Regions from separate parts of the Streptomyces sp. NPDC058691 genome, predicted to be linked through region 2. Evidence: riboswitches for the same ligand, from Rfam matches in the RefSeq annotation. Region 2 holds a riboswitch; each other region holds the start of a gene.
What was found. A riboswitch is a leader RNA that binds a small molecule or an ion and turns the genes downstream of it on or off. The one in region 2 is predicted to bind thiamine pyrophosphate.
Positions count from the first base shown of each region.

Region 1: linked by a shared signal. The riboswitch ahead of thiC (phosphomethylpyrimidine synthase ThiC) and the one ahead of thiO (glycine oxidase ThiO) in region 2 are both predicted to bind thiamine pyrophosphate.
Region 3: linked by a shared signal. The riboswitch ahead of ACFWVC_RS18665 (thiamine ABC transporter substrate binding subunit) and the one ahead of thiO (glycine oxidase ThiO) in region 2 are both predicted to bind thiamine pyrophosphate.

Region 1 is NZ_JBHXSO010000022.1:76,663-80,003, forward strand. Features, by position in the region: gene thiC (phosphomethylpyrimidine synthase ThiC) at 1-1,696, opposite strand, end outside; TPP riboswitch at 1,688-1,815, opposite strand; gene ACFWVC_RS17740 (YibE/F family protein) at 1,878-3,200, shown strand; gene ACFWVC_RS17745 (hypothetical protein) at 3,227-3,341, shown strand, end outside.
Region 2 is NZ_JBHXSO010000045.1:19,405-22,745, reverse strand. Features, by position in the region: gene ACFWVC_RS27765 (thiazole synthase) at 1-383, opposite strand, end outside; gene thiS (sulfur carrier protein ThiS) at 389-589, opposite strand; gene thiO (glycine oxidase ThiO) at 595-1,752, opposite strand; TPP riboswitch at 1,758-1,870, opposite strand; gene ACFWVC_RS27750 (NAD(P)/FAD-dependent oxidoreductase) at 1,955-3,166, shown strand; gene ACFWVC_RS27745 (Rv2175c family DNA-binding protein) at 3,274-3,341, shown strand, end outside.
Region 3 is NZ_JBHXSO010000024.1:32,905-36,245, forward strand. Features, by position in the region: gene ACFWVC_RS18660 (ABC transporter permease) at 1-623, opposite strand, end outside; gene ACFWVC_RS18665 (thiamine ABC transporter substrate binding subunit) at 683-1,780, opposite strand; TPP riboswitch at 1,772-1,876, opposite strand; gene rlmN (23S rRNA (adenine(2503)-C(2))-methyltransferase RlmN) at 1,936-3,042, opposite strand; gene ACFWVC_RS18675 (hypothetical protein) at 3,316-3,341, shown strand, end outside.

The DNA of each region.
Region 1 (3,341 bases), on a different contig from region 2:
CGGACTTCTCCGCCATGCCGGCCTCGATCTCCTCGGCCGTGGCGCCGTGCTGCCGCCGGATGTCCTGGGAGATCTTCATCGAGCAGAACTTCGGGCCGCACATGGAGCAGAAGTGCGCGGTCTTCGCCGGTTCGGCCGGCAGCGTCTCGTCGTGGAAGGCCCGTGCCGTGTCCGCGTCGAGGGCCAGGTTGAACTGGTCCTCCCAGCGGAACTCGAAGCGGGCGTCGGACAGGGCGTCGTCCCAGTCCTGCGCGCCGGGGTGGCCCTTGGCGAGGTCGGCGGCATGGGCGGCGATCTTGTAGGTGATCACGCCGGTCTTGACGTCGTCGCGGTCGGGCAGGCCCAGGTGCTCCTTGGGGGTGACGTAGCAGAGCATGGCCGTGCCCCACCAGGCGATCATCGCGGCGCCGATGCCGGAGGTGATGTGGTCGTAGGCGGGTGCGATGTCGGTGGTCAGCGGGCCGAGAGTGTAGAACGGCGCCTCCTCGCAGATCTCCTGCTGAAGTCTCACGTTGTCGGCGATCTTGTGCATCGGCACATGCCCCGGCCCCTCGATCATCGTCTGCACACCGTGCCGCTTGGCGACGCTGTTGAGCTCGCCGAGCGTGCGCAGTTCCGCGAACTGCGCCTCGTCGTTGGCGTCCGCGATGGAGCCGGGGCGCAGCCCGTCACCGAGGGAGTACGTGACGTCATAGGCGGCGAGGATCTCGCAGAGCTCGTCGAAGTGCTCGTAGAGGAAGCTCTCCTTGTGGTGGGCGAGGCACCAGGCCGCCATGATCGAGCCGCCGCGGGAGACGATGCCGGTCTTGCGGCGGGCGGTGAGCGGGACGTACCGCAGCAGGACTCCCGCGTGCACGGTCATGTAGTCGACGCCCTGCTCGGCCTGCTCGACGACCGTGTCCTTGTAGATCTCCCAGGTCAGCTCCTCGGCCTTGCCGTCGACCTTCTCCAGGGCCTGGTAGAGGGGGACGGTGCCGATGGGGACGGGGGAGTTGCGCAGCACCCACTCACGGGTGGTGTGGATGTTGCGGCCGGTGGACAGGTCCATGACCGTGTCGGCGCCCCAGCGGGTGGCCCAGGTCATCTTCTCCACCTCCTCCTCGATGGAGGAGGTGACGGCAGAGTTGCCGATGTTGGCGTTGACCTTCACCAGGAACCGCTTGCCGATGATCATCGGCTCGGTCTCCGGGTGGTTGACGTTCGCCGGCAGCACCGCGCGGCCCGCCGCGATCTCCTCGCGGACGACCTCGGGCGGGACGTTCTCGCGGATCGCGGCGAACTCCATCTCCGGGGTGATCTCGCCGCGCCGGGCGTACGCGAGCTGGGTGACCGCCTGCCCGCCCTGTCCGCGCCGGGGCGGGCGCGGACGGCCGGGGAAGACGGCGTCCAGGTTGCGCAGCCCGCCGCGGGGGAAGGTGTGCCTGACGCCGTCGTCCTCGGGGCGGACGGGGCGGCCCGGGTACTCCTGCGTGTCGCCGCGGGCGGCGATCCAGTTCTCCCGCAACGGCGGGAGGCCGCGGCGGACGTCGGTGGTGACGTTCGGGTCGGTGTACGGACCGGAGGTGTCGTACAGCGTCACGTCCCGGCCGTCGGTGAGGTGCACCCGGCGGACGGGGACCTCGATGTCCGGGCGGGACCCCGTCACATAGGCCTTGTGCGGGCCGATTTCGCGCGCGCCTGCATTCTGCATGGTCATGAAACCCACTCCCTACGCCGGCATTACCCGGTAACAGGTTCAGCGGTCGGCGCAGCTGGTGGCCTTCGGCCGGTCAGCGCCCTCTCAGCCCGGTGCTCCGAGCTCCCGCGGTGTGCAAAGCGGGCACAACGCTAGCGGGTCTTCTCCAGCGCGCACCAGCGGGCCTTGGCATGATCGGCGGGTGGACTCACCTCATGCGCACCCTCAGCCCCACGGCCACAGCCATGGCCACGGCCACGGCCACGGTCCCGTGCCGCCGGTCTCCCGGCATCTGCGGAAGGTCATCGCCGCGGTGCTGATCCCGTTCATCGCCGCGGTGGTGGTCGGCCTGGTGGTGCTCTGGCCCAACGGAGTGCCGGCCCACAAGCGCACGGGCGTCGGGTTCGACCAGCAGACGCAGTCGGGCCGGGTGGTGCGGGTCGAGAACGTCAACTGCGCGGACGTCAACGCCGTGCCGAACAGCCCCGCCCAGCCCAGCGCGGCACCGTCCGGCGGGCCGTCCCCCACCCCGTCGGCCCCGCCGTCGATCTGCGAGCGGGCGACCATCGAGGTCACCTCCGGCAAGGACACCGGCCGCACCTTCACCGAGATCGTGCAGCCGACCCAGACCCGGCACTACACACAGGGGCAGAAGGTCCTCCTCTCCTACGCGCCCGCCGCGCCCAAGGAGTTGCAGTACTCGGTCGCCGACGTGGACCGGTCGCTGCCGTTGTGGCTGCTGGCCGGGCTCTTCGCCGCCGCGGTGGTCCTGGTCGGGCGGCTGCGCGGGATCCTGGCACTGGTGGCGCTGATCATCAGCTTCGCGGTGCTGACGCTGTTCATCCTCCCGGCGATCCTGCACGGCAGCGATCCGCTGCTGGTGGCGGTCGTCGGCGGCAGCGCCATCATGCTGATCGCGCTCTACATGTGCCACGGCCTCAACGCCCGTACCTCGGTGGCCGTCCTCGGCACGCTCTGCTCACTGCTGCTGATCGCGCTGCTGGGCTCGGTGTTCATCGACTGGGCGGTGCTCAGCGGCAACACCTCGGACGAGACCGGGCTGATCCACGACCTCTATCCGGGCATCGAGATCCACGGCCTGCTGCTGGCGGGCATCGTCATCGGGTCGCTCGGTGTCCTGGACGATGTGACGGTCACCCAGACCTCGGCCGTGTGGGAGCTGCGGGACGCCGATCCGGGCGCCGGCCGGCGGAAGCTGTACCGGGCGGCGATGCGCATCGGCCGTGACCACATCGCCTCGGTGGTCAACACCCTGGTGCTGGCGTACGCGGGTGCCGCACTCCCGCTGCTGCTGCTCTTCTCCATCGCGCAGCGCGGCGTGCTGGCGGTGGCCGGCAGCGAGTTGGTCGCCGAGGAGATCGTGCGGACCCTGGTCGGCAGCATCGGGCTGGTGGTGGCCGTGCCGCTGACGACCGCGCTGGCCGCGCTGGTGGTGTCGGCGGACCGCTCCGGGGGGGACACTGTCCCCACGGGCGGCGGGCGGCGCCGGCGCCGCGCGCGGTGAAGCACCGAGGTACGGGGGTGGGCAGCGTGATCGGGCTTCAGGGGAGGGTGACCGGCACGGTGGGCCCGGGGCTGGTCGGCGAGGTGATCGTGCAGGTCCGCGGGGGTGCGGAGGCCTTCCTCGCGTACCCGGCCACCGAGG
Region 2 (3,341 bases):
GTGAAGCCGTCGTCGACCAGGGTCTCGGCCGCGTCCAGCAGCTCGACCGGATCGGGCAGCAGCGTGCGCTCGTCCGCGATCACCTCCAGCTTCACCCAGTCCGTGCCCAGCGCCTCCCGGGCCAGCCGGGCCGTGAGGACGGCCTCGCCGGCCGTCCGGCAGCCGGCGGTGTTGGGCAGGGCGCGGACGCCGTGGCGGGCCAGCACCGACAGCACGGAGCCCTTGACGGTGGGGTCGAGCCGCCGCATGGCGACCGTGGTGAGCTCGGTGCCGGAGGCGAGCAGCGCCTGTTCCAGGATCTCCAGGCTCGGCGCGCCGCCGGTCCCCATGATCAGGCGGGAGCCGAAGTCCGTTCCGGCGATGGTCAGCGGGTCGTCGGCCATGCGGGTCAGCCTCCCTGTACCGCGGTCAGGACCTCGACGCGGTCGCCGTCGCTCAGCGCGGTGGCGGGCCACTGCCCGCGCGGCACCACGGTCTCGTTGAGCGCGGCGGCGACACCGGAGGAGGCGGCGGTGAGCCCGGCGACCAGCCGGTCGAGGGTGAGGCCGGGCGTCACCTCGTGCGGCTCGCCGTTGACGGAGACGGTCATCGCGGTCATGCGTACTGCTCCTGAGGTGTGAATCGGCCGGGGGAGAAGGGGCGCGCCACCTCGGGCGGTTCCCCGCCCGTCAGCACCTCGGCCATCACGTCGCCGGTGAGCGGGGTGAGCAGCACGCCGTTGCGGTGGTGGCCGGTGGCCATGAGCAGGCCCTCCAGCGCGCTGCGGCCCAGCAGCGGCGCGTTGTCGGGGGAGCCGGGGCGCAGCCCCGCGACCGTCTCCACCAGCGGCAGTTCGGTGATGCCCGGCACCAGCTCGTGGGCGTCGCGCAGCAGCTCGTACACGCCGCCGGCCGTCACGGTGGTGTCCCAGCCCATCTCCTCGCTGGTGGCTCCGAGGACCAGTTCGCCGTTCTCGCGCGGCACGAGGTAGACATCGCCGCCGCGCACCACGGCCCGCACCGTGCGGGACAGGAAGGGCGCGTACGCCTCCGGCACCCGCAGCCGCAGGACCTGGCCCTTCACCGGGCGCACCGGAGGCAGCAGGCGCTCCGGCAGCCCGTCGAGCAGGCCGCTGCGGCTCCCCGCGGCCAGCACGGTCTGCCCCGCGGCCAGCACCGTTCCGTCGTCGAGGACGACCCCGCGCGCCCGGTCGCCGTCGACGTCCACCCCGGTCACCGTCGCGCGGCGGAACGCCACCCCGGACAGTTCGCAGGCCCGCAGCAGCGCCGCCACCAGCCGCCGCGGGTCGATCTGGTGGTCGCCGTCGACGCGCAGCCCGCCGCGCACGCCGGGCGCGAGCATCGGCTCCAGGCGGCGGCACTCGCGTCCGCTCAGCCACTCCGCCCGAAGGCCCAACGAGGTCTGGAACGCGTGCAGTTCGCGCAGCTGGGCGCGGTCGTCGGCGTCCAGGGCCACGGCGAGGGTGCCGCAGGTCCGGTAGCCGAGGTCCAGACCCGTGGTCTCCTCCAGCTCGGCCGCGAACGCCGGATAGCGGCGGGCCGAGGCGAGATTGAGGTCGAGCAGGGCCTGCTCGCCGTACTGCACCTCGGTGACGGGGGCCAGCATCCCGGCCGCCACCCAGGCGGCGCCGCCGCCCGGATCGGGATCGGCGACCACCGTGCGCAGCCCGCGCTGGGCCGCCCTCCAGGCGGTGACCAGTCCGATGATCCCGCCACCGATGACGACGGTGTCGGACACGTCATGACGCTGCATGGATGTCATGGATGGACCGCTCCTCCCTTCGCCGGCATGACCCGGATCAGGTTCGTACGGTCGGCGGCCGGCCAGCCGCCCTCTCAGCCCGGTGCGCCGGGCTCCCGCGAGTACTTCGGCTGCCACCTTAGTACGCACCACTGAGGGCGAGTAGGGCGCCGGTGCCCCCGGGTACGCGTGGCGCGGCGCTACGGTGATCAGCGTGACCAGCAGCAGCGAGCAGCGAGCCGTCGTCGTCGGGGCCGGGATGGCCGGGGTGCAGACCGCCGTGTCCCTGCGCGAGCAGGGGTGGGGCGGCACGATCACGCTGCTCGGCGCGGAGCGGCATCCGCCGTACGACCGTCCACCGCTGTCCAAGGGCGTCCTCTTCGGCGCCGACGAGGGCCCCGGTGCCCTGCTGGACGTGGACTTCGGCGGCATCGGTGTCGAGCTGCTGCTCGGCCGGAACGCGAGCGCGCTGCGCCCGGCCGAGCGCCAACTGCTCACCGACGCGGGCCCGGTGGGGTACGACAAGCTCGTCCTGGCCAGCGGCGCCGAACCGGTGACACTGCCCGGCAGCGCGGGTGTGCCCGGCGTGCACGTGCTGCGCACCCTGGACGACGCCGCGCGGCTGCGGCCCGTGCTGGAGGCGCAAAGCACCGTCGTCGTGGTGGGCGCGGGCTGGATCGGCGCCGAGTTCGCCACCGCCGCCCGGCACGCGGGCTGCGCGGTGACCGTCGTCGAGGCCGCCGACCGGCCCCTGGCGGGCGTGCTGCCGGAGCGGATCGCCGAGCGGATGCGCGGCTGGTACGCGGAGGCGGACGTCGAACTGCGCACGGGCGCCACCGTCGCCGCGGTCGAGCCGGGTGTGGTGCGGCTGGCCGACGGCAGTGCGATCGCCGCGGAGGCCGTCGTCGTCGGCATCGGCGCCCGGCCCGCGACGGGCTGGCTGGCCGGCTCCGGCGTCGAGCTGGGCCCGGACCTGGCGGTCCTCGCCGACGACCGGCTGCGTACCTCTGTGCCCGACGTGTACGCCGTCGGGGACTGCGCCTCCTTCCCCTCCGCCCGGTACGGGCAGCGGCTGCTGATCCACCACTGGGACAACGCGATCCAGGGACCGCGCACCGCGGCCGCCAACATCCTGGGCGGGGACGAGGTCTACGACCCCGTCCCCTACTTCTGGTCCGAGCAGTTCGGGCGCTTCGTCCAGTACGCGGGGCACCACGTCGACTCCGACGAGATGCTGCTGCGGGGCGACCCGGACGGCCCCGCCTGGTCCGTGCTCTGGCTGCGCGACGGTGTGCTCGTCGCGCTGTTCGCCGTGGGCCGTCCGCGCGACCTGGCCCAGGCCCGCAAGCTGATCGCCCGGGAGGCCCGCGTCGACCGGAACCTGGTGGCCGATCCCGCCGTGCAGCTCCGGACCGCCGTCGTCTGAGGCGCATGGCGGCAGGTGCGTTCCGGACCGCCTTCCGGAACGCCCCCCATGCCCCTGGTGGACGCCACGAGTACCGCGGTAGGGGTCCGGGATGGCACGCTTGTCCTGTGACCGAGATCGACGCAAAGATTGAAGCCCTCGTACCCTCCTGGCTGAACGTCCCCGACATCGCCGA
Region 3 (3,341 bases), on a different contig from region 2:
AAGGTGGGCCCGCCGAGGATCTGCACGACCCCGAAGGACGTGAAGGTGAAGAGGAACACCATGACGGCGGCCGCGGCCACGGCGGGCCCGAGCGCGGGCAGCGTCACGCGCCGCCAGGCGGCGAACCGCCCGGCGCCCAGGACCCGCGCGGCCTCCTCCTGCCGCGGGTCGAGCTGCGACCACAGGCCGCCCACGGTCCGTACGACCACGGCGTAGTTGAAGAAGACGTGCGCCAGCAGGATCGCCCACACCGTGGTGTCCAGGCGCACCCCCCACAGCTCGTCCAGCAGCCCGCCCCGCCCCAGCAGCGCGAGGAACGCCGAGCCGACGACCACCGTCGGCAGCACGAAGGGCACGGTCACGACCGCCCGCAGCAGATGCCGCCCGGGGAAGTCGAAGCGCGCGAACACATAGGCCCCCGGCAGGGCGATCGCCAGGGTGAGCGCGGTCGAGGCGGCCGCCTGCCAGCAGGTGAACCACAGCACATGCAGGATGTCGGGGTCGCCCAGCACGTCCGCGAACCGGCCCAGCCGCCACCGCCCGCCCTCGCGGAGCCCGCGGGTGACGATGGCGGCGACCGGGTAGCCGAAGAACACCGCGAAGAAGACGGCCGGCACGGCCAACAGGCCGAGCCGCACGGCGTGCGGCCGCAGGGCGGCCGTCCTCCGCCGGGCCGCTCCGGTTACTTCAGCACGAGCGAGGACCACGTCTTGACCCACTGCTCACGGTTCGCGGCGATCTTCTTCGGCTCGACGGTGGCGGAACCGCTGATCACGGGCGCGTACTTGGTGAAGACCTCGGGCAGCTTCGCGTCGTCCCTGACGGGGTTCACGAACATGTTGAGCGGCATGTCCTCCTGGAAGGTGCGGCTCAGCAGGAAGTCGATGAGCGCCTTGCCGCCCTCGGTGTTCTTCGCGCCGTCCAGCAGTCCGGCGAACTCGATCTGCCGGAAGCAGGTGGCCGTCGCCACGCCGGTCGGGCCCTGCTCGGGCTGCTTCTTCAGCGCGAGCACCTCGGCGGGCGGGCTGGAGGCGTACGACACGACCAGCGGCTTGTCGCCCTTGCCGCCGCCCGCGCCCGAGAAGTTGTCGTAGTAGGCCTGCTCCCAGCCGTCGACGACCTGGACGCCGTTGGCCCTCAGCTTCGTCCAGTAGTCCTGCCAGCCCCCGTCGCCGTACTTCGCGGTGGTCGCCAGCAGGAAGGCCAGGCCCGGGGAGGAGGTCGCGGCGTTCTCCGTGACCAGCAGGTCCTTGTACTCCGGCTTGACCAGGTCGTCGAAGGTCTGCGGGACGGGCAGCTTGTGCTCCGCGAACCAGGCGCGGTCGTAGTTGACGCAGACGTCGCCGAAGTCGATGGGCGTGACGCGGTGCTCGGCGGCGTCGAGCTGGAGGGCGGCGGGGACCTTGTCCAGGTCCTTCGCCTCGTACGGTGCGAACAGACCGTTGTCCAGGGCGCGGGAGAGCAGGGTGTTGTCGACGCCGAAGAAGACGTCGCCCTGCGGGTTGCCCTTGGAGAGCACGGCCTGGTTGACCGCCGCGCCCGCGTCGCCGCCGCGCAGGACCTTCACCGTGTAGCCGGTCTGCTGCGTGAAGTCCTTGAGGACGGCCTTCGAGGCGGCGAAGGAATCGTGGCTGACGAGGGTGACGGTCTTGGAACCGCTGCCCTTGCCGCCGCTCCCGCCGTCGGCGGAATCGTCGCTTCCGCCACAGGCCGCGAGGGACGCCGCGCCGAGCGCGACGACGAGGGCGGTGCCGGCGGCACGCCGACGGATGGTGCTCATCAAGTGACTCCCTACGCCGGTATGACCCGGATCAGGTTCGAGGGTCTGCGGCCGTGCCGCACTCTCAGCGCTGTGTGCGCTCCCCTGTCGGATGTTCTTTTGTCGATCGTTCACGGCAAAGAGCCGCAAACGACCATCACACTAGCAAGTGCCGCTCAGCGCTCGGAAGCCGCCAGCTGCCCGCAGGCCCCGTCGATCTCCTGGCCCCGGGTGTCCCGCACCGTCACCGGCACGCCGTGCGCCTCCAGCGCCGCGACGAACGCCCGCTCGTCCTCGGGCCGCGACGCGGTCCACTTCGAGCCCGGCGTGGGGTTGAGCGGGATGAGATTGACGTGCACGCGCTTGCCCTTGAGCAAGCGGCCCAGCAGATCCGCGCGCCACGCCTGGTCGTTGATGTCCCTGATGAGCGCGTACTCGATCGACACGCGGCGCCCGGAAACGTCCGCGTAGTGCCACGCGGCGTCCAGCACCTCGCGCACCTTCCAGCGGGTGTTGACCGGCACCAGGGTGTCGCGCAGTTCGTCGTCGGGCGCGTGCAGCGAGACCGCGAGACGGCACTTGAAGCCCTCGTCCGCGAAGCGCAGCATCGCCGGCACCAGGCCGACCGTCGAGACGGTGATGCCCCGCTGCGACAGCCCCAGCCCGTCCGGCTCGGGGTCGGTCAGCCGGCGGATGGCGCCCACCACCCGCTTGTAGTTCGCCAGCGGCTCGCCCATGCCCATGAAGACGATGTTCGACAGCCGCGCGGGACCGCCCGGGATCTCCCCGTCGCGCAGCGCCCGCATGCCCGCCACGATCTGGTGCACGATCTCGCCGGTGGACAGGTTCCGGTCCAGCCCGGCCTGCCCGGTCGCGCAGAACGGGCAGTTCATGCCGCAGCCCGCCTGCGAGCTGATGCACATCGTCACGCGGTCCGGGTAGCGCATGAGCACCGACTCGACCAGCGTCCCGTCGAACAGCCGCCACAGCGTCTTGCGCGTCGTGTCGTTGTCCGTGCTGCTGTGCCGCACGACCGACATCAGGTCCGGCAGCAGCCCTTCCGCCAGCTTCCCGCGCGCCGCCGCCGGGATGTCCGTCCACGTGGCCGGGTCGTCGGTGTACCGCGCGAAGTAGTGCTGCGACAGCTGCTTGGCCCGGAACGGCTTCTCCCCCAGCTCCGCGACCACCTCCCGCCGCTCGTCGGGCGTGAGGTCGGCAAGGTGCCGCGGCGGCTTCTTGGCGGCGCGCGGCGCGACGAAAGTGAGTTCTCCGGGTGCAGGCATGGTTCATCCAGTGTCGCAGATCAACTGGGCTCGCCCAGGTCACATGGGTGAGGGAACCGTCACCCTCGGGCGTCCCCTGTCGACCTTGGGCAACCTTTCACGACCCAGGGACGGCCCAGCAGCCGATGCACGGTTTCGGGAACGGAAGCCGCCCCGACCTTGCGGATCTTGGCACCGTCTGCGTCAAGAAGCGGGTACACGCCGGACACGATCCGGTGTAACGTCGCGCTCTTCGCCCGACCCACGGTGCGGAGTCCCCGGTAGGTAGCCTTCATGCTCGATCAGTCCGACCCCGACCC